One region of the Paraburkholderia sp. Ac-20336 genome, then DNA from elsewhere that is predicted to be linked to it. Evidence: predicted binding sites of a transcription regulator. Region 1 holds the regulator's gene; the other holds the start of a gene.

The links. The regulator LexA, encoded in region 1, represses DNA repair genes until DNA is damaged. The targets are predictions, from matches to a motif close to ACTGTATNNNNATACAGT.
Region 2: GXB81_RS22425 (ATP-dependent helicase) is a predicted target of LexA. The motif match lies at 7,947-7,964, and genes of this name have one in related genera.

Annotation. Positions count from the first base shown of each region.
Region 1 covers NZ_JAAGPS010000062.1:14,568-25,293, forward strand. The annotation lists gene GXB81_RS18345 (asparaginase) at 1-180, opposite strand, end outside; gene GXB81_RS18350 (CysB family HTH-type transcriptional regulator) at 360-1,286, opposite strand; gene GXB81_RS18355 (sulfate ABC transporter ATP-binding protein) at 1,440-2,498, opposite strand; gene cysW (sulfate ABC transporter permease subunit CysW) at 2,499-3,653, opposite strand; gene cysT (sulfate ABC transporter permease subunit CysT) at 3,650-4,609, opposite strand; gene GXB81_RS18370 (sulfate ABC transporter substrate-binding protein) at 4,749-5,795, opposite strand; gene lexA (transcriptional repressor LexA) at 6,108-6,758, shown strand; gene GXB81_RS18380 (hypothetical protein) at 6,846-7,190, shown strand; gene GXB81_RS18385 (DUF2939 domain-containing protein) at 7,332-7,949, shown strand; gene GXB81_RS31785 (hypothetical protein) at 8,066-8,200, shown strand; gene GXB81_RS18390 (universal stress protein) at 8,242-8,706, opposite strand; gene nodI (nodulation factor ABC transporter ATP-binding protein NodI) at 9,102-10,016, shown strand; gene GXB81_RS18400 (ABC transporter permease) at 10,219-10,726, shown strand, end outside.
Region 2 covers NZ_JAAGPS010000094.1:10,671-21,396, forward strand. The annotation lists gene pncB (nicotinate phosphoribosyltransferase) at 1-397, opposite strand, end outside; gene fdxA (ferredoxin FdxA) at 670-993, shown strand; tRNA gene GXB81_RS22390 (tRNA-Asn) at 1,109-1,184, shown strand; tRNA gene GXB81_RS22395 (tRNA-Asn) at 1,247-1,322, shown strand; gene GXB81_RS22400 (CreA family protein) at 1,588-2,064, shown strand; gene GXB81_RS22405 (AraC family transcriptional regulator) at 2,267-3,109, shown strand; gene GXB81_RS22410 (AzlC family ABC transporter permease) at 3,423-4,184, shown strand; gene GXB81_RS22415 (AzlD domain-containing protein) at 4,181-4,504, shown strand; gene GXB81_RS22420 (DUF4088 family protein) at 4,790-5,560, shown strand; gene GXB81_RS22425 (ATP-dependent helicase) at 5,739-7,904, opposite strand; gene GXB81_RS22430 (hypothetical protein) at 8,322-8,822, opposite strand; gene GXB81_RS22435 (RNA-binding S4 domain-containing protein) at 9,216-9,434, shown strand; gene GXB81_RS22440 (MATE family efflux transporter) at 9,828-10,726, shown strand, end outside.

The sequences.
Region 1 (10,726 bases):
CGGCACTGCCGCGAGCAACTGCTCGACGCCGACGACGCCCGCCTGATAGCCCGAGGTATTGGCCGCATCCGCGGCCGCGCCGGCGATCGTGCCGCCGGTCGCGAGCACGGCGATGCGCGGCAGCGACGGCGCCGCGCCGTGGCCGGGAGAAACCGGCGAAGAGGAAGTGGAAGTATTCATGGCGGCGATTGTAAGCGATGCGCCCGCCGCCGCCATGTATGGAAAACCGGGAGCCCGCAAGGCTTGAGCAGCGCGTGCGGGTGTCGTGAGGGCATTAGGCGATGGGCATCATGAAGGCATCACGCGGGCGCCGCGAAGACGCACCCCAGTCTCAAGGACCCGGCGCCTTCATCGCCCGCTCACACCGCCTCGCGCAACTGCGCCGCGATATCGGCCTCGCTCAACTGCGGCGCGAACATTTCGATCAGCCGGTACGCGTAGGCGCGCAAAAACGCGCCCTTGCGCAAGCCGACGCGCGTCGTGCTGGCCTCGAACAGATGCTGCGTGTCGAGCGCGACGAGTTCGGTGTCGCGTTTCGGATCGTAGGCCATCGCCGCGACCACGCCGATGCCCATGCCGAGTTCGACGTAGGTCTTGATCACGTCGGCGTCGATCGCGGTCAGCACGACGTCGGGCAACGCACCTGCTTTCGCGAACGCCTGGTCGATATGCGAGCGGCCCGTGAAGTCCTGGTCGTAGGTGACGATCGGGAATTCGGCGATCTCGTCGAGCGTCAGATTTTCGCGGCCCACGAGCGGATGCCCCTTCGGCACGACCACCACGTGATGCCACGAATAGCACGGGAACGTGACGATGTCGGGGAAGCGGTCGAGCGCTTCGGTCGAGATGCCGATGTCGGCCTCGCCGTTGATGATCATCTGCGCGATCTGCTGCGGGCTGCCCTGGCGCAGCGCCAGATGCACCTTCGGGAACACCGAGGTGAACTGCCGGACCACCTTCGGCAGCGCGTAGCGCGCCTGCGTGTGGGTGGTCGCCACGACCAGATGGCCGCTGTCCTGATCCGCGTACTGACGCGCCACGCGGCGCAGATTCTCCGCGTCGAGCAGCATCCGCTCGATCAGTTGATGCACGGCCTTGCCCGGCTCGGTCAAACCCGTCAGCCGCTTGCCGCGGCGGATGAAGATGTCGACGCCGAGTTCGTCCTCGAGGTCCTTGATCTGTTTCGACACGCCCGACTGCGACGTGTACAGCACGTTCGCAACCTCGGTCAGGTTCATGTTCTGCCGCACGGCCTCGCGCACGAAGCGCAATTGCTGGAAATTCATCGATGTGTCTCCGGTTCAGCCAGAGTTGAGTTATGTTGAGTTATTGAAGCCGATTTGCAGTCACCGCTTTGAAGCCACTCACCCGGCGCAACCGCCGGGTCCGGCCGATACGTTGCTCTCCTGTCATGCGCGCCGCGCGGCGGCGCCCCCCTCTCACTGCGCGGGAAACACGCGCAACGCGCGCGGCACCGCGGTCACGCCATCGCCGACCGCCAGTTGCAGATCGCGCCACGTCTCGCGATCGAGTTCCGCTTCGAGCAGATTGCCCTCGCGGCCCGCGAGTTCGACGCGCACCGAACCGCCAAGCGTCACGACGCGCTGCACGTCCACCACGATACCCTCGCGATGCCCCGCCGTCTGCGGATACAGCTGCAGATCGTGCGGCCGCACGTAGGCGAACGCCGGCCCGCTGAAACCGGCCGCGATCGCGACCGGCAAAGCCGCGCCATCGACCACGAAGCCCTGTGCGTCGACGTTGCCATGCAGACGGTTCGCCGCGCCGAGAAACTCGTAGACGAACGGCGTCTGCGGATGATCGTAGACGTCCTGCGGGCTGCCCACCTGCTCGACGTGGCCGCGATCGAGCACGACGATGCGGTCGGCCACTTCGAGCGCTTCTTCCTGGTCGTGCGTGACGAAGATCGTCGAGATATGCAGATCGTCGTGCAGACGCCGCAGCCAGCTGCGCAACTCCTTGCGCACCTTCGCGTCGAGCGCGCCGAACGGCTCGTCGAGCAGCAGCACCTTCGGCTCCACGGCGAGCGCACGCGCGAGCGCGATACGCTGCCGCTGCCCGCCCGACAGTTCCGACGGATAACGCTGCGCGAGCCAGTCGAGCTGCACGAGCCTGAGCAGCTCATGCACCTTCTCGCGAATCACGCTCTCGGCAGGCCGCTCCTTGCGCGGCTTCACGCGCAGACCGAACGCGACGTTCTCGAACACCGTCATGTGACGGAACAGCGCGTAATGCTGGAACACGAAGCCGACTTCACGCTCGCGCGCGCCAACCGCCGCGACGTCCTGACCTTGCAGCACGACCTGGCCGGCGTCCGCGTATTCGAGACCGGCGATCACGCGCAGCAGCGTGGTCTTGCCGCACCCCGACGGCCCGAGCAGCGCGACCAGTTCGCCCGGCGGAAAGTCGAGCGAGACATTGTCGAGCGCGACGAAATCGCCGAAGCGCTTGTGCAGGTGACGAACGGTGATACCCATTTACAGCTCTCCTTGCTTGAGCGGGTGTGGCTGCGACGCAGGCGTTGCGTTGGCAAAAAACGAATGAGGCGCGGACGGCGCACCGGCCGGCCGCGTGCCCGTGCTCGTGTCCGTGGACAACGGCACCGGCGCCGGCCCCGCATACGCGGGCACCTCGCGCGCGGCCGACAGCTCCGCCGACATATGGCGCTCGGCCAGCAACTTGAGCCCGAGCGTGACGAGCGCGAGCAGCGCCAGCAGCGACGCCACGGCGAATGCTGCCGAGAAGTTGTACTCGTTGTAGAGAATTTCGACGTGCAGCGGCATCGTGTCGGTCTGTCCGCGAATATGGCCCGACACCACCGACACCGCGCCGAACTCGCCCATCGCGCGCGCGTTGCAGAGAATCACGCCGTACAGCAGGCCCCATTTGATGTTCGGCAGCGTGACGCGGCGGAAAATCTGCCAGCCCGAGGCGCCGAGCACGTGCGCGGCTTCTTCCTCGTCGTTGCCTTGCGCCTGCATCAGCGGAATCAGTTCGCGCGCGACGAACGGGAACGTCACGAAGATCGTCGCAAGCACGATGCCCGGCACCGCGAAGATGATCTGCACGTCGTGGTCTGCGAGCCATGGGCCGAACCAGCCCTGCGCGCCGAACATCAGCACGTAAATCAAACCCGAGATGACCGGCGAGACCGAGAACGGCAGATCGATCAGCGTGGTCAGCAGCGCCTTGCCGCGAAACTCGAACTTCGCGATACACCACGACGCTGCGAGACCGAACCCGAGATTGAGCGGCACGGCGATCGCGGCGGTCAGCAGCGTGAGCTTGATGGCCGAGAGCGCATCGGAATCGGCGAGCGACGCGAAGTAAAAGCGCAGCCCCTTGGCGAGCGCCTGATAGAACACGGCGACAAGCGGCACGACGAGGAACAGCGCGAGAAACAGCAGCGCGATGCCGGTCAGCAGCCAGCGCACCGCCGGCGGCTCGCTGACCGGATCGGGCCGGCGCGGCACGCCGGGCGACGTGTTGAGTAACGTATCAGGCGAGGTGCCACGCGAGGTGTCAAGCGAGGTGTCAAGCGACGCACTGGCGCGGGCCCGCGCGGAATTTGCGCCCTGCGCTTCGCTGGCTCCGTTCGCGTGGTTGCTCGGGTTCGTAGAACGGCCGCTCATTGCGCACCTCCGCCGACTGCCGCGACCCGCGCTGCATGGCTCGTTGCTGTGCCAGTGGCGCCGCTCGCCGCGTTGCTCACGGCGCCGCCCGCCGGCCCCTGCGGCACGGGCCCCGCGCCGCCGCGGCTCGTGCGCCGCTGCAAATACCACTGCAACGTATTGATGAACAGCAGCATCAGGAACGACACGATCAGCATCACGACCGCGAGCGCGGTCGCGCCCGCGTAGTCGTACTGTTCGAGCTTCGTGATGATGAGCAGCGACGTGATCTCCGACTTCATCGGCACGTTGCCGGCGATGAAGATCACCGAGCCGTATTCGCCGAGCGCGCGCGCAAAGGCGAGCGCGAAGCCGGTCAGCAGCGCCGGCAACACGGCCGGCAGCACGACGCGGCGAAACGTGAGCCAGCGCGACGCGCCGAGGCAGGCGGCCGCCTCTTCCTGCTCGCGTTCGAACTCCTCCAGCACCGGCTGCACCGTGCGCACCACGAACGGCAGGCCGATGAACGTCAGCGCGACCAGCACGCCGGCCGGCGTGAACGCGATCCTGATGCCGAGCGGCACGAGAAACTGGCCGATCCAGCCGTTGCCCGCATACACGGCCGCGAGCGAAATGCCGGCCACCGAGGTCGGCAGCGCGAACGGCAGATCGACGACCGCATCGACGATGCGCTTGAACGGAAACGTGTAGCGCACCAGCACCCACGCGACGAGAAAGCCGAACGCCGCGTTGATGAGCGCGCCGCCGAGCGCCGAGAAGAACGTCAGCCGATACGACGCGAGCACGCGCGGCGAGGTGACCGCGCGCACGAACTGGTCCCAGTCGAGCGTCGAGGTCTTCAGAAAGGTCGATGCCAACGGAATCAGCACCACGAGGCTCAAATACGCCACCGTGATGCCGAGTGTCAGGCCGAAGCCGGGCAATGCGCTCGGCTTGCGAAAGGTCAACGTGGTCATGCTGGATACTCGTTCAGGGTTGATGCTCGCGCGGCGGATGGCCCGCGCGCCGCCGCGCCGCGCGTTGCCTTATGTCGTCTTATGCTGCCTGATGCGGCATTGCCGCCGCGCTCGTTTTCAGGCGCGGCGGCAACCGCTGTTACTGCGGCTGATAGATTGAATCGAACACGCCGCCGTCCGCGAAATGGGTCTTCTGCGCGTTAGCCCAGCCGCCGAACGAATCGTCCACCGTGTAGAGCTTCAGCTTCGGAAACCTCGCGGTCAGCTCGGCCGGCACCTTGTTCGAACGCGGACGATAGAAGTTGCGCGCGCCGATCTCCTGGCCCTCTTCGCTATAGAGGAAGTTCAGATAGGCCTCGGCGAGCTTGCGCGTGCCATGCCTGTCGACGACCTTGTCGACCACCGCGACCGGCGGCTCGGCAAGAATGCTCGCCGACGGCACGACGATCTCGAACTTGTCCGGGCCGAATTCCTTCAGCGACAGGAACGCCTCGTTTTCCCAGGCGATCAGCACGTCGCCGATCCCGCGCTGCACGAAGCTCGTGGTCGCGCCGCGCGCGCCCGAATCGAGCACGCCCGCGTTTTTATAGAGCTTGCCGACGAACGCCTTCGCCGTCTGCGCGTTGCCGCCCGCCAGGTGCTCGGCGTACGCCCACGCGGCGAGGTAGTTCCAGCGCGCGCCGCCCGAGGTTTTCGGATTCGGCGTGACGATCGACACGCCCGGCTTGACGAGATCGTCCCAGTCCTTGATGTGCTTCGGGTTGCCCTTGCGCACGAGGAACACGATCGTCGACGTGTAGGGCGAGGCATTGTCGGGCAGGCGCTTCTGCCAGTTTTTGTCGACGAGGCCCTTGTTCGCGAGCGCGTCGATGTCGTAAGCGAGCGCCAGTGTCACGACGTCGGCCTGCAGGCCGTCGAGCACCGAGCGCGCCTGTGCGCCCGAGCCGCCGTGCGACTGCCTGAAATTGACGGTCTCGCCGGTCTTCGCCTTCCATTCCTTGCCGAAGGCCTGATTGATGTCCTGGTACAGCTCGCGCGTCGGGTCGTAGGACACGTTGAGCAGCGTCGTGTCGGCATACGCCGCCCCGCTCGCGCCGAACATGCCGAGCGCGCCCACCGCGCCGACGGCCAATGCCGCGATGAATCGTTTCGTCCTGCCCGTAAGCCCCGTCTGCCGATGGTTCATGTCAACTTTTCTCCGCGTGATGATCCGCCTCGGCGAATCTGCTGTTGTTTTGCGTCGCGGTCACGTGCACATGAGCGCCAACCCGGAAGCCAGTCTATCGAAGCGCTTTCATCATTAAAAATAATGTTTCTTCATTTTTTAATACGCAAAAGTGGTAACGGCAGACGGGCGCGGCGCCGTAACGACCAAACAGCCGCGATGACGCCCCAAAGCGACGCCGGAACGTCCCCCGTTTCGAGAACTTAAAGTAAAGCTTGAAATGCGCCGAATACTGTATAAAAATACAGTCACCTGTTCATACATACAGTGGCCATGACAAAACTCACCGCACGACAGCAGCAGGTTTTCGATCTGATCCGCCGCGCGATCGAACGCACCGGCTTTCCGCCCACCCGCGCCGAAATCGCGGCCGAACTGGGTTTCAGCTCGGCCAATTCGGCGGAAGAACATCTGCGCGCGCTGGCCCGCAAGGGCGTGATCGAGCTCGCGGCCGGCGCCTCGCGCGGCATCCGCCTGCTGTCCGGGCAGGATGATGCGCCGCACCAGTTCACGCTGCCGCACGCGGGGCTCATGCAGTTGTCGCTGCCGCTCATCGGCCGGGTCGCGGCGGGTAGCCCGATCCTCGCGCAGGAACATATCTCGCAGCACTACGCATGCGACCCGGCGCTGTTCTCGAGCAAGCCCGACTACCTGCTGAAGGTGCGCGGCCTGTCGATGCGCGACGCGGGCATTCTCGACGGCGACCTGCTCGCGGTGCAAAAGCGCAGCGAAGCGAAGGACGGCCAGATCATCATTGCCCGGCTCGGAGACGACGTCACGGTCAAGCGCCTGAAGCGCCGCTCGAACGGCATTGAGTTGATCGCGGAAAACCCCGATTACGAAAACATCTTCGTGGCAACCGGCAGCGCGGATTTCGCGCTGGAAGGGATCGCCGTAGGGCTGATCCGCCCGAGCGAGTTCTGATTGGCTGGTACGTCCGTACCGCCAGGACCGCTCGCGCCGGTTTGTCCAACCCAAGCTGCATTTACCTCGCATCGCCTGGAGAGACTCATGGAACGTCTTGCCCGTCTGCTGCCTTTTCGCCAGTTCGGCCGTCTGCGCCATCTGCGCAAGCTCACGCCCTGCCCACTGATCGAAGCGCCCGCTGAGCACACGCCGTCGCTGTTCGACGAGCCCGCTGCAAGCTCCGGCTTGCCGTCGTCGTTGCCGGCATTCGCGCGCGTCTCGCTGAATTCGGGCTTGAATACGGCCGAGCCATCGCGGCGCGCGCCGGTGCGCGTCTATCATGGGCCATCGCGATTAATCATGGTCGGCACGATCGAGGCCGTATGCCGTATGATCGATCGCTGCATAGCCGACGAAGCCAATATGCACGGCGCGGTGTTCGAGTCCTGAGCAAATTCTGAGCGAGTCCTGAATAATTTGTGAATGAACGCGGAGCGTACTTCCTGTGTTCAGGTATTCGCGTGGTATTGGGATCGTTTCGTCCTCGCCGTGGTCCACGTTAGACCCAACCTGACGGGAGAGTCCGATCCGATGAGAGTTCAGAAACGCATCCAGGGCAGTGCCACCCGGCCACTACTTATCACGTTGATCGTGGTCATCGTGATTGCCGCGCTAGGGTTTATTTATGCGTCGCCGTATATCGCGGTGAACAATCTCAAACGCGCGGCCGATGCGCGAGACGTGCAAACCGTCAATTCGTACGTGGACTTTCCCGCGTTACGCGACAGCCTCAAGCTGCAGGTGGCCGACATGCTGACGCGCCGGCTCGAAGCGGACGCCGGTAACAAGATAGCCACGATTGGCGCGGTGATCGGCGTGACGTTGATCGGTCCGCTCGTCGATGCCTATGCGACACCAGACGGTGTCGCGGCCCTGCTGAACGGCATGCCGCCACGCGGCACCCCGGGCGAGCAGCCGGCGGCACCACCTGCCGCGGGCACGGAAGGCCAGCCGGCGCCACCCGCCGCAAACAACACCAATCAACCGAATGCGGCACCGCCCGCGCGGCAAAGCACGGCCGGTTATCGCAGCCTCAATGAATTCGTCATCACGTACCGGCGCGGCGAAGGCAATGCGAACTACTCGGCCATCTTCCGCCGCGAAGGTCTGATCACGTGGAAGCTCGCCGCGATCAATCTGAACGAGTGAATGGGAAGTTTGATCTGAATGGTCGAGTGGCCGGCTATCGTAGCCGGCCACTCGGCAGGATGCGACAAGCGTTTCGATACACCCGGCGCAGTTCGATACCGCATCGAGGTCTTTCAATGGCGCTCGCCGTCATTCAGACCTTCGTGCAAGCCCTCATTCAGACCGGCACGCAACGAGCCGCACGCGTCAACTCTCATGCACGATCGCGCCATGTCGAAATCCCGCGCGTGATCGTGCCTCATCTTGCATAAGCAAGCGTTGCTCAGGCAACGCTCATCGGTACATCACCGCGTCAGGCCGCGGCCTGCTGTTGCTCCTGCACCGACGAACACGCGACCAGAATGCTGCACGACACGCGATCGAGCAGCGGCGTATTACCCGCGCCCATCCACCAGCGCGACAAGCCGGTCCGGCAGCGATGACCGACCACCACGAGATCGACCTGCAACTCATTGGCGAGATTGGCGATCTCGTCGATCGGATGGCCGAACGCGAAATGCCCTTGTGCGTTCACGCCGCGCTCGGTCAGCCAGTTCACGCCCTCCTGCAGAATCTCGCGGGCGGTTTTTTCGAAGCTGCCACAGGCCACGTCGGTCAACAGGCCCGCGCTTTGCGCGATGCTGGAACGCATGTCGACCACCGACAGCAAATGCGTTTCCGCCTTCAGGTCCAACGCCAGATCGGCGCCGCAACGCAGGGCTTTACGGCCTTCGCGCGAGCCGTCGTAGCACAACAGGATTTTCTGGTAGCTCGCCATCATTTTCTCCCTTCGCGCGGAAAGCGCGGTCTGAGTCAATCATGGTGCGCCGCAATTCAGCTTGCAAGAGATGGAAAACGCTAAGTGCGTAGTCGCTACAGGTTAATGCAGGCCGCACGGACGTTGCGGCGGCATCGGCCCGGTTTTGCACGCAAATATGGCAGCGCAAAAAATATCGCGTGGCGACGCTCCGTTCAGCGTCGCCCCCGAGCATCGATTCCCCAGCACGATAGGTGCCTGAAGGATGTCCAACACGCGTCTACGCCCAACAGGGCTGCAGGCGTCTTCGCTCGACAATGCCCTAGAATGGACTGCTTTCGTAGCCGTTGCGGCCATCCGCGCGCACCGCGTCCATTGCCTGCCGTAGCGTGTTCTTCCGGAGCCTTCGTCGATCCATGCCTGCCGCCCCTATCGAATTCCATCAGGTCAGGAAAAGCTACGGCGAAAAAACGGTCGTCGATGGATTGTCGTTCCATGTCAATGCGGGCGAATGCTTCGGCCTGCTCGGCCCCAACGGCGCGGGCAAGACCACGACCTTGCGCATGCTGCTCGGCATCGCGTCGCCCGATGCCGGCGAAATCCGCCTGTGCGGCGAGCCGATTCCGGGCCGTGCGCGCGTGGCGCGGGCGCGCGTCGGCGTGGTGCCGCAGTTCGACAACCTCGATCCCGATTTCACGGTGCGCGAAAACCTGCTCGTGTTCGGCCGCTACTTTGGCTTGAGCGCCGCGCAATGCCGCGCGGCCGTGCCCGGACTGCTCGAATTCGCGCGGCTCGAAAGCAAGGCGGACGCACGCGTGAGCGAACTGTCGGGCGGCATGAAGCGGCGCCTCACGCTTGCGCGTGCGCTCATCAACGACCCCGACGTGCTGATCATGGACGAGCCGACCACCGGGCTCGATCCGCAGGCGCGGCATCTGATCTGGGAGCGGTTGCGCTCGCTGCTCGCGCGCGGCAAAACCATCCTGCTGACCACGCACTTCATGGAAGAAGCCGAGCGGCTATGTCATCGGCTCTGCGTGATCGAGGAAGGAAGCAAGATCGCCGAGGGCGCGCCGAGCGAGTTGATCGCCTCCGAGATCGGCTGCGACGTGATCGAGATCTACGGCGCCGACCCGTTTGCGTTGCGCGACGAACTCGCGCCGCTCGCCGAGCGAACCGAGATCAGCGGCGAAACCCTGTTCTGCTACGTGAACGACGCGCAGCCTGTGCATGCGCGGCTCAAGCAGCGCGCCGATCTGCGCTATCTGCATCGGCCGGCGAATCTCGAAGACGTGTTTTTGCGGCTCACGGGCCGCGAGATGCAGGATTGAGAACGCGCATCGAAACGAGGCGTCGAAACATGCCCGGCACGCGAGGCATAAGCGGCCGCGACGTCGCACAATAGATGCGGCAACCGGATAGAAACCGCAAACAAAGGACGCCGCCGAGAAGATCGCGCAAAGCAGGCACGGACCAGGCACAAGGCAGGCACCCGGCAAACCCCGGGCACGCGAGAACAACCCGAGACACCTCATGGACGCACGCACCTACGAAACCCACGGCGGCACGCCTTCGGCACAGGAACCGTTCGCCGCTTTCCCCGCCAACGCCGTGAACTGGATCGCGGTGTGGCGCCGCAACTATCTGGTCTGGAAGAAGCTCGCGCTTGCGTCGATGTTCGGCAATCTCGCCGACCCGATGATCTATCTGTTTGGGCTCGGCCTCGGACTCGGGCTGATGGTCGGGCACGTCGACGGCGTCTCGTACATCGCGTTTCTCGCGGCGGGCACGGTCGCTTCGAGCGTGATGATGTCGGCGAGTTTCGAGTCGATGTATTCGGGCTTTTCGCGCATGCACGTGCAGCGCACGTGGGAAGCGATCATGCACACGCCGCTCACGCTCGGTGATATCGTGCTCGGCGAGGTGATCTGGGCAGCCAGCAAGTCGATGCTGTCGGGCGCCGCGATCATGCTCGTGGCCGGCGTGCTCGGCTACGCGAGCTTTCCATCGATGTTGCTCGGCTTGCCGGTCATCGTGCTGG
Region 2 (10,726 bases), on a different contig from region 1:
GGAAATAGACTTCGTTGACGATCGCGAGCACCGGAATCTCGAAGAGGATCGTATGCAGCCACGGCCCCTTGATGTCGATGTCGATTTCGCCATTGCCCTTCGGCGACGGCGTGATCGAAATGTACTTCTCGTTCAGATGGAACAGCGCGAGGAACTCGATGAAGTCGCCCTTGATGAAGCGCATGCGCCGCAGGTAGTCGAGTTCGTCGTCGGTGAAACGCAGTTCGCAGAGCTTGCGCACCTCGCCGCGAATTTCGTCGATATACGGCACGAGATCGACATTCGGCGTACGGCAGCGGAAGCGGTATTCCACGTTCGCGGCGGGAAAGTGATGCAAGACCACCTGCATCATCGTGAACTTGTACAGATCGGTATCGAGCAGCGAAGTAATCATCATGATGGTACGAACTGGACCGCTGGAAAAACGAAAAGGGCTCACACGACCCTTGCAACGAACGCGCATACGTCGCGCGCCTGACGCATGTTACCCGATGCGCCCGCATTCAGCGCGTCGCAAGCTCTCGCACGGCACGCCGCGGCACCCCATAAACTAATCACAAAAACATATAAGAGGCACGGCCCGATGCTTCATGCGCCTCTTGACGTTACGTTACAATACCGCTTTTGGCGTCCGCGCCTTCCCTGATTCCGTATGCAGGAGCTGCCTGAATGACTCACGTTGTGACCGAAAGCTGCATCAAGTGCCGCTATACCGACTGTGTCGATGTGTGCCCGGTGGACTGCTTTCGCGAAGGTCCCAACTTCCTCGCGATCGACCCCGATGAATGCATCGACTGCGCCGTGTGCGTAGCCGAGTGCCCGGTGAACGCCATCTATGCCGAAGAAGACGTGCCGGGCGACCAGCAGGACTTCATCGCGCTGAACGCCGATCTGGCGAAGGCGTGGCCGAGCATCACGAAGACCAAGGCACCGCTGCCGGAAGCCGACGAATTCAAGGACGTGAAGGAAAAGCTCGCGCTGCTCGCGCGCTAAGCGGCAACCTGTCACCCACCCTGCCAATTCGGATTTGTTATCAAGATGACCGCAGGGTATTGACAGGCACTTAAGCTACTTCTACAATTTCGCTTCTCTGCTGTTGTTGTTCTGTTCCTCGATAGCTCAGTCGGTAGAGCGCCGGACTGTTAATCCGTAGGTCCCTGGTTCGAGCCCAGGTCGAGGAGCCAAGAATTGCAAAAGCCCGTTAACCAAGACGGGTTTTTTTATGTAGATCAAGTTGTACTGCTGTTCCTCGATAGCTCAGTCGGTAGAGCGCCGGACTGTTAATCCGTAGGTCCCTGGTTCGAGCCCAGGTCGAGGAGCCAAAATTTTGAAAGGCCCGCATCCGTGCGGGCCTTTTTGTTTTGGCAGCGACGCTACGCGTCCTTCTCGCAACGATACGATTTCACACGTCGTGTATTGAGGATCGCATGCACGCAACGCGAACGCACCGACGCAAATCATCGGCACGCAGGTTTGCATGGCACCGCCCGCGCGCCGTTATAAGATGGCGGCTTCGCGGCGCATTTCTCGCATTTCCTCTCGCGATTCTCGCGCTGCTCCACTCCAGGCACTCAACCGGGCATGTCCATGAACTCCACCTCGTTGCGCATCGCGCTCGCCGCCGTCGGCGTACTGCTGCTGCCTTCGGCGCACAGCGAAGAAGTCGCCAGCGTCAATACGAATTTCCGTATCACCGGTTCGGACCGCGTGGTCGTCGAGGCTTACGACGATCCCGTCGTGCAAGGCGTTACCTGCTATGTGTCGCGGGCGCGCACGGGCGGCGTCAAGGGCACGCTCGGTCTCGCCGAAGATCCGACCGAGGCGTCGATCGCCTGCCGCCAGGTCGGGCCGCTGCATTTCACCGGTCCCGTGAAGCAGAAGGACGATGTGTTTTCGGTGAGCATGTCGTTGATCTTCAAGTCGCTGCACGTCGTGCGCGTGGTCGACACGAAGCGCAACGCGCTCGTCTATCTGACCTATAGCGATCGCGTGGTCAGCGGCAGCGCGAAAAACAGCGTCAGTGCCGTACCGATGCCGAACGGCACCACGATTCCCGTCAAATGACAGGCGACAGGCGTGGCAGGGCCACGGTCAACACCTCAGCGCGCGTGCGTCCCGGCAAGGCTTGCCGCGACGTATCGCGCGTGCCGCCGCCCGATATTGCCTCGCCGTCCGACACGCTCCGCGTGATGTCCCTCCCGAGCGGCGCCCGCCGCCGCACATGCCCACGACGCGCTACACTGATCGGCCCAGCCGGACTTTCGTCATGACCACCACCCACCGCTTCCGCGATTCCGCCCGCTACTGGCGCACGCCGCTTCTGCCCGGCGCGGACCTGCTCACGGCCGAATATCGCGATCACGAATTCGCGCCGCATTGGCACGATGCGTACACGATCCCGGTGATCGTCGCGGGCGCGGAATGCTACCGGTATCGCGGCGAGCATTATGTTGCCGAGGCCGGCAGCGTGCCCATCATCAACCCGGGCGAACTGCATACGGGATCGAAGGCAGTCGAGGCCGGCTGGCGGTATCGCGTGATCTATGCGCCGGTCGAGTTCATGCACGATCTCGCCGCGGAAGTCGGCGGCAAACCGCAGGCCTTGCCGTGGTTCGCGCCCGGCGTGATCCGCGATCCCGATCTCGCGATGCGGCTCGCGTGCGCGCATCGCCTGCTCGAAGCGGGCGACGACGAACTCGCCGCCGAGGCCGCGATGCTCGACGCGCTGTCCACGCTGCTGGTCCGCTATGCGCAGACACGGCCGGAGCCGGCGCGCCTCGCCACCGACGACGTGCGCGTCGCGCTCATGCAGGAGCGCCTCGCCGGCGACCTGCTCGAGTCCGTGCCGCTCGCGGAAGTGGCGAAGGCGACGGGGCTGTCGCCGTTTCACGCGGCGCGCCTCTTCACGCGAACGACCGGCTTGCCGCCGCACGCGTGGCGCAATCAGGTGCGCCTGCAGCGCTCGCTCGCGCCGCTGCGCGCGGGCATCCCGGTAACGGACGTCGCCGCCGCGAGCGGCTTCACCGACCAGAGTCATTTCACGCGCCACTTCCGCCGCATGTTCGGCGTGCCGCCCGGCCAGTGGCAGGGAACCGCGCGCGGGGCCTGAGCACGCGGGGCGGGGCGTCCGGGCAGCCCACGCGCTGACCGTAGCGCAAACAGCCGCACCGGCCCGGCGAACAGCGCCGAAGTCGATCCCGTCGTTTCCGGCTAGATGGCTAATAGCCGAATCTTCGAGCAGGGAAAATCAGGCGCGAAGCGGTGGCCTGCCGCGCCTCCATCGGCCTGCTTGGCCCATCCCCTCACCCGCCCGCAACGGGAACAGCACCCCGAACGGACAACCCGAACGACGACCCCGCAGCAAGAACGTACAAGCCCACCGCACCGCTCCCCGCTATGCTTCCGCAATCAAGGAGGCCAGATTGACCGATTCCCCCCAAGGCCAGCCCGTTCGCCCAGGCCATCTCAAAGAATTCAGCGCCGGCGCGCGCGACATCATTCCGATGCTGGTCGGCGCGGCGCCGTTCGGCGTCATTTTCGGCACGCTCGTCGCATCCGGCCCGCTGCATCTGTGGCACGGCCAGTTGATGTCGCTGATCGTATTCGCCGGCTCCGCGCAGTTCATCGCGCTCGGCCTGATCGCCGGACACGCGAGTTTCGCCGTGATCTGGGCAACCACGCTCGTCGTCAATCTGCGTCACGTGCTGTATAGCGCGACGCTTGCACCGCATGTCGCGCATCTGCCCAAACGCTGGCGCTGGGCGCTCGGCGCGCTGCTCACCGACGAAGTCTTCGCGGTCGCGTGGGAGCACTACCGGCATCGCGAACCGGGCACGGTCGGTCCGTATTATTTCTTCGGTGCCGGCGCGGCGATGTATCTGAACTGGCAGTTGTGGACCGTCGTCGGCCTGCTGTTCGGCGCGGCCTTCCCGGGCCTGCAAGCGCTCGGACTCGATTTCGCGATGGTCGCGACGTTCATCGCGATCGTCGTGCCGCAACTGGTCGCACTGCGCTTTATCGCGGCAGCCGCGACGGCGGGCACGCTGGCGTTTTTCTGGCAGGCATGGCCGTACAAGCTCGGCCTGCTCGGCGCGGTCTTCGCCGGCGTTGCAGTCGGCGTGCTGCTGTCGAGTTCGCGCCTGAGCCTGCGCGGCTCGCGCACCGCTGCGGAGGCCACGCGATGAACTACGTCCTTCTGATCGCCGGCATGGCCGCCATCACGTGGGTGATCCGCGCCGCCGTGTTCGTGCTCGGCGACCGGCTCGTATTCCCGCCGCTGCTGCGCACCGCGCTCAGCTTCGTGCCCGTTACCGTGCTGACCGCGATCATCGTGCCGATGGCCGTTTCGCCGCACGGCAACCATGCCGAGCTGAGCTGGCGCAATCCGCAGCTGGTCGGGGCGCTGGCGGCCGTCGTCGCCAGCGCGACGACGCGCCGGCCGCTGCTGACCATCGCGGTCGGGCTGGCCGTGTTCTTCCTCTGGCAGTGCGTCGTGCTGAAGTAAGCGCGTTCCGGGCCCGACCGCGCGGCTGATCCTGGCCGCGCGATGGCTCCGTACCGCGTTCGCGCCGGGCCGTCTCTCACGCCCTCACGCCCTCACGCCCTCACGCCCTCAAGTTTCCCTCAACTCCGCCGATAAGCAGTCGAGGTCCGCTCATCGGGATTCGTCCCGCTGATGACGCGGCAACAGGCTGGAACAGCCGCGCCGGCAGCCGGCGTCGCATCGCCCTCGGTCCGCGTGCGGCCGGCGGCGCGACGCGCACCGCGCGGCACGAAAACGGGATAACACATGGGTCAAATCACCCTCAAGCTCAAGGACGAGACCGTCACGTCGCTGCGCAAAGACTTCGAGGCGTTTCTGCGGGTCTCGCTGAAACTCGATCCGCAGTTCGCGACGCCGTCGTTCGAGGACTTTTTGCGCGCGAAGCTGCTCGACAACATGGTGCCGCTAACCGAACACGCGGTGCAGCGGATGCTCCAGGGCGGCCAATACGCGTGGGCCAAGCGCACGCTCGACAAGGAGTTTCCCGACGTCGTCGCGATTCTGATGCGCCAGGCGGGCGAGTTCGGCTTCGGCTTCGCCGCGCGCTCGGAATGGACGCCCGAGGAACTGGCGAAGCAATGCCGCGACTGGGCGGCCGCGATCGTCAAGGAAGCGGAAGGCGACGCGACGCTCGTCGATCCGCTCGCCGCGCAGATCAGGAGCGCGGCACAGGACATCCAGGCGCTCGAAGAGGTAATGCAAACGCCGGCCTGGCGGCTCGTCGAATCGCTGCGTCAGCGCGTCTACGAGGCGAAGGTCGCGTGCGAGACGAGCACGGGCAGCACCGCGCGCGAAAAACTCGGCGAGCTGCGCGGGCTCCTGCGCCTCGGCCTTGCGCACGGCACGTTCCAGAAGCAGGAAGCGCAGCAGATCATGGAATACCTGCGCCTGCTCAAGCCCGAGATTTTCGTCGAGGAACCGGACGACGTGTTCTCGCGGCTCGCCGCGTGGCTGCGCAATTTCTTCGTGCCGCCGCGCCCGGTGGCGCAGCAGCAACAGCAGCGGCAGTCGCGCTAGGCAGCGCGCGGGGTTCGCGCCGCGCGGCGGCAAGACCGGGCAACGGTGGCCATCCGCCGTCGCGGCGCAGCAGCAGCAGCAGCAGCAGCAGCACTGCGAGACACACGCACAATGGCGTCATCGCCGAATTCGTTCATCCCGCTCCGAGGCGCCGTGCCTTGCTCCCGGCGCGCCGCACTCAATCCCACATCTTCCTGAGTTTCGCCGCAATCTCGATCTTCGCCTGCGCAGCGGCGGCGAGCCCCGCCGCACTCGGCGCGCGCGCGACCGGCACGCGCGGCCACGCATAGGCGTCGAACAGCGGCAGCATCGGCGTGGCGATGAAGCGCGTGCGCGATGCCCACACGTGGCGGTCGCCGAGATGGGTCTGGTTATGCACGTAAAAGCGCTGCGGCACGACGATGTGCAGGTCCTCCTTCGCGCGCGTCATCGCCACGTAGAGCAGGCGCCGCTCCTCGTCGATATCCTCGTCGCTGCCGGTACCGAGATCGGACGGAATGCAGCCGTCGACGCCGTTCAGCACGAACACGTTGCGCCACTCCTGCCCCTTCGCCGAATGGATCGTCGACAGGATCAGGTAGTCCTCGTCCAGCAGCGGCACGCCGGATTCGTCACTGGTCGCGTCGGGCGGATCGAGCGTCAGCTCGGTCAGAAAGCGCTCGCGCGACGGATACGTGCCGGCGATGCTCTCCATCTGCAAGACGTCCGCATGACGGATCGCGGCATCTTCGTGATTGCGTTCGAGATGCGGCTCGTACCAGCGCCGCACCATTTCGAATTCGGCGGGCCACGGCGTCTGCCGCCCATACACGCTCGACATCAGCTTGACGAACGGATGCCAGTCCTCCTGCGCCCGCGCCGGCGCGCTGAACCCGGCCAGCGCAGCGAGCGCGCCGCCGGCCGGCGCGGCCGGATCACCCTCGCCTATGCTCATGCCGGTGCCAACGCGCGCCGCGATGTCGTCGAGCAGCTTCGCCGCGGTCGCTGGCCCCACGCCCGGCAGCAGTTGCACGACCCGAAAACCGGCCACGCGGTCACGCGGATTCTCGGCCCAGCGCAGCACCGCGAGCACGTCCTTCACATGCACCGAGTCGAGAAATTTGAGCCCGCCGAATTTGACGAACGGAATATTGCGGCGGGTCAGCTCGATCTCGAGCGCGGCGCTGTGATGCGCCGCGCGAAACAGCACCGCCTGCGACTTGAGCTTGACGCCCTGCTCGCGCGCCTCCAGCACCTGTTCGACGACGTAGCGTGCCTGCGCGGCTTCGTCGGCAACCGTGACGAGGCGCGGACGCTGCGCCGATGCCTTGTCGGTCCAGAGATTTTTCGTGTAGCGCTCGCTCGCGAGTTCGATCACCGCGTTCGAGGCGGCGAGAATCGGCGCGGTCGAGCGGTAGTTGCGCTCCAGCGTGACCTGGCGCGCGGGCGGGTCGAACTGCTGCGGAAAATCGAGGATGTTGCGCACGGTCGCGCCGCGAAACGAGTAGATCGATTGCGCGTCGTCGCCGACCACCGTGAGGCCGCGGCCGTCGGGTTTCAGCGCGAGCAGGATCGACGCCTGCAGGCGGTTGGTGTCCTGATATTCGTCGACAAACACGTGATCGAAACGCGCCGACAGATCGGCGGCGATGGCCGGCTCGGCGGCGATGTGCGACCAGTAGAGCAGCAGATCGTCATAATCGAGCACGCTCTGCTTCTGCTTCGCGTCGACGTAGGCGGCAAACAGCCGGCGCAGATCGTCCTCCCATTCGCGGCACCACGGAAACGCGCTCTCGAGCACCTGGCCGAGCGAGGCGCCGGTATTCACGGCGCGCGAATAGATCGCGAAACACGTGCCCTTGGCCGGGAAGCGCCGCTCTTTCGCGGACAGCCCCAGTTCATGGCGCACGAGGTTCATCAGGTCGGCGGAATCTTCGCGATCGTTGATCGTGAAGGCGGGCGAGAGGCCGATCAGATCGGCGTATTCGCGCAGGAACCGCGCGCCGACGCTGTGAAACGTGCCCGACCACGTGAGCCCTTGCGCGAGCGCGGCGCCCACGCCGCTCGTGCTGGCCGCCGCAGCCGTGATGCGCGTGACGCGGCGCGTCATCTCGAGCGCCGCGCGGCGCGAAAAGGTCAGCAGCAGGATGCGGTGCGGATCGGCGCCCTTCAGCACCAGATTGGCGACGCGATGCGCAAGCGTGTTGGTCTTGCCCGAGCCGGCGCCCGCGATCACGAGCAATGCGCCGGGTGGCGCGTTCGGCGTGTCGGCCCCGTATTCGACGGCTTCGCGCTGCGCGTCGTTGAGCTTCGCGAGCCAAGCGGCGGTATCGAACGGCGGAGCGGATTCGGCGACGGTGGACACTGAGCGGTTCGTGCGTTGGATGGATTCAGGATGGCGACGCATACTGTATATCCATACAACTGCTCGCGACAAGCGCCCTTTTTTGCCGGGTCTGGGTGTGCCGCAACCGGCGCGCGGCTTGCCGGTTGCCGGTTGCCGGTTGCCGGTTGCCGGTTGCCGGTTGCCGGTTGCCGGTTGCCGGTTGCCGGTTGCCGGTTGCCGGTTGCCGGTTGCCGGTTGCCGGTTGCCGGTTGCCGGTTGCCGGTTGCCGGTTGCCGGTTGCCGGTTGCCGGTTGCCGGTTGCCGGTTGCCGGTTGCCGGTTGCCGTCAGAGCTTACGCTGTCGGGAAGTTCCCTGTGAAAAATCCGCGCCGGAGCACGCGCCCGCGTGTTTCCACGCCGCTCGCGCGCCCCGGCATCGGGGCCTGATGCCGGCGGCTTAATGCTTGACGTCGGCACCCTCGGCCTGCTCGCCCGCCTGCCCTTCCATGTTCATCTTCATCGCGTTGTTGGCGGTCTGCTTGTCGGCCTTCTGGTTGATCTTCGCGTCGCGCACCTGCTCCTTGTACTGTGTCTTCGCGGCCTTCTGCTGCGCCTTCATTTCCGCCTTCGACGTCTTCTTCGACGCGCGATATTCCGCGTTGGCCTTCGCATCGGCTTCACGCTTCTGCACGAGCGGGTCGGGCGAGCCCGGCGCCGTCAGACGGGTCGGCGGCGGGGCCGGCTCGACGCCCTGGGCGGCGGGCGCATCCGGAGTCGGCAGCGCGCCCTGGGCAACAGGGACGGACGGGGCCGGCGGAGCAACGCCAACGGTGCCTTGCGTCTGGATCTGCGCCTGACCGCCGATGCCGGTGGCCGGCTGTGCGGTCTGTGCAACGGCGGCCGTCGCGGCAAAAGCGGTAAGGGCGGTACCGATCAGGAGCGAACGAATCTGGGTCATGGCTAAATCCTCTCTAAAGTGGTCGTGACACGGGCGGACGATCTGACGTCACGATGGCGGGGTATGCAGGATGCCTCGCGTGCCGCGCCCGGTCCTGGGCGTCGCCGGACCGGTTGCCATCAGATGCGTATCCGGAATCCAGTGGGCTTCACTGCTGAGTTGCACTTTAGGAGTGAAATCCATCCGGTACGACTAGCGTTACGGAACGTTTCACTTTCCGACATCTGCATAACATCTGCTTTCAATTGCTTGCGGGGAGACCGGCGCCCGTCTCACCCGCCGACGGCCGCCTGGTGCTCTGCTGGCGGCCGCCGGTTTCCGCTCGCGCCCGCGTTGTGCTTTATGATGCGAACCCCGACCGCCAACCCGCAGCCCCGCAAAGGCGCAAACGTCATGCCTAACCTCAATTTCACGCTCACCGGCGAGTACGTCGAACTGCACAATCTCCTGAAGATAACGGGCCTCGCGGACAGCGGCGGCTCCGCGAAAATGATGGTCGCGGAAGGTGCCGTGACCGTCGACGGTCAGGTCGAAACGCGTAAAACGTGCAAGATCCGCGCGGGCCAGGTCGTGCTGCTCGGCGATACGCGCATTGCGGTTCACGAGGGCTGACGCGGAGCCGAAGCCGCTTGCCGCGGCTCAAAGCCCGTGGCGCGGGGCCGGGGCCGCTGCCACGGTCCGCTTAGGCAATGCATCCGCGGCCCCCGCCGCCGCACATCCGGCCCCACCGTCGCAGTCCGGAAATTCACCGGACGGCACGCACTGGAACCGTGCATCCACCATCGACATTGGCCGGACGAGGCAATAAGCTGTGGGTTTCGACAGGTAAGCGTAAGCGACAGCCCGCGCAACGAACCGCGCCGCCGGCCGCCGCGCTACGGATTGTTCCCCCGTTCGTCGCGCCACTGGGCCGCCCGGCGCGCCGTTCCCGACCCGCGCCGCCGCTTTTGCCCGCGCCTCGCTGTCGCCACTTTTCGCCGCCAGGCATTTCATGACCCGCTTTTCATGACCCAATCCGGCTTCGCCCGCGCGGCCTCCCGGCCGCCGACCCTATCCCGCCACGCGGCCGACACCGCGCGGCTCGCCGCGCCGCTCGCCATTGCCCAACTGTCGCAGATGGCAATGAGCGTCACCGATACGATCCTGCTCGGCTCGCTCGGCCCCGACGCGCTCGCCGCCGGCGGCCTCGGCGCGAATCTGTTTTTCGTCGTCGTCACGCTGCTGCAGGGCGTGCTGACCTCGGTCAGCGTCAGCGTCGCGCACGCGCGCGGCGCGCAGGATGACGGCCGCGTGCCGCCTATCTACTGGACCGGTTTCGTGCTGTCGGTGCTGCTCTCGGTGCCGGCGTTCATCCTGCTGTCGTTCGCCTCGCAGATCCTGCTCGCGTTCGGCGAGCCGGGCCTGCTCGCGCACAACGTCGGCGAATATGCGGCGGTGCTGCGCTGGGGCGCGCCCGCGAGCCTGATCGGCGTGGGGCTCATGCGCTCGTTCCTGCCGGCGATCGGCGCGGCGCGGCGGCTGCTGTGGGTGTCGATCGCGAGCGTCGGCGTGAACGGCTTCCTGAACTACGGGCTGATCCACGGCGCCTACGGACTGCCGCGGCTCGGCTTTCTCGGCTCGGCGGCCGCGACCACGATCACCGTCTGGTTGACCGCGCTCGTGCTGATGGCGCTGCTGCATCTGCGGCCGCGCTTCCGGCATTTCGTCGTCGCGACGCGGCCCAGGTTGCCGCTGATGGGCGAGCTGTTCGGCATCGGCTGGCCGGTTGCGATCACCTACGGCGTCGAATCGACCCTCTTCCTCGCGACGGGGCTGATGGTCGGCCTGCTCGGCGAATCGCAGCTGGCTGCGCATCAGATCGCGCTGAACGTCGCCTCGGTCGCGTTCATGGTGCCGCTGTCGAT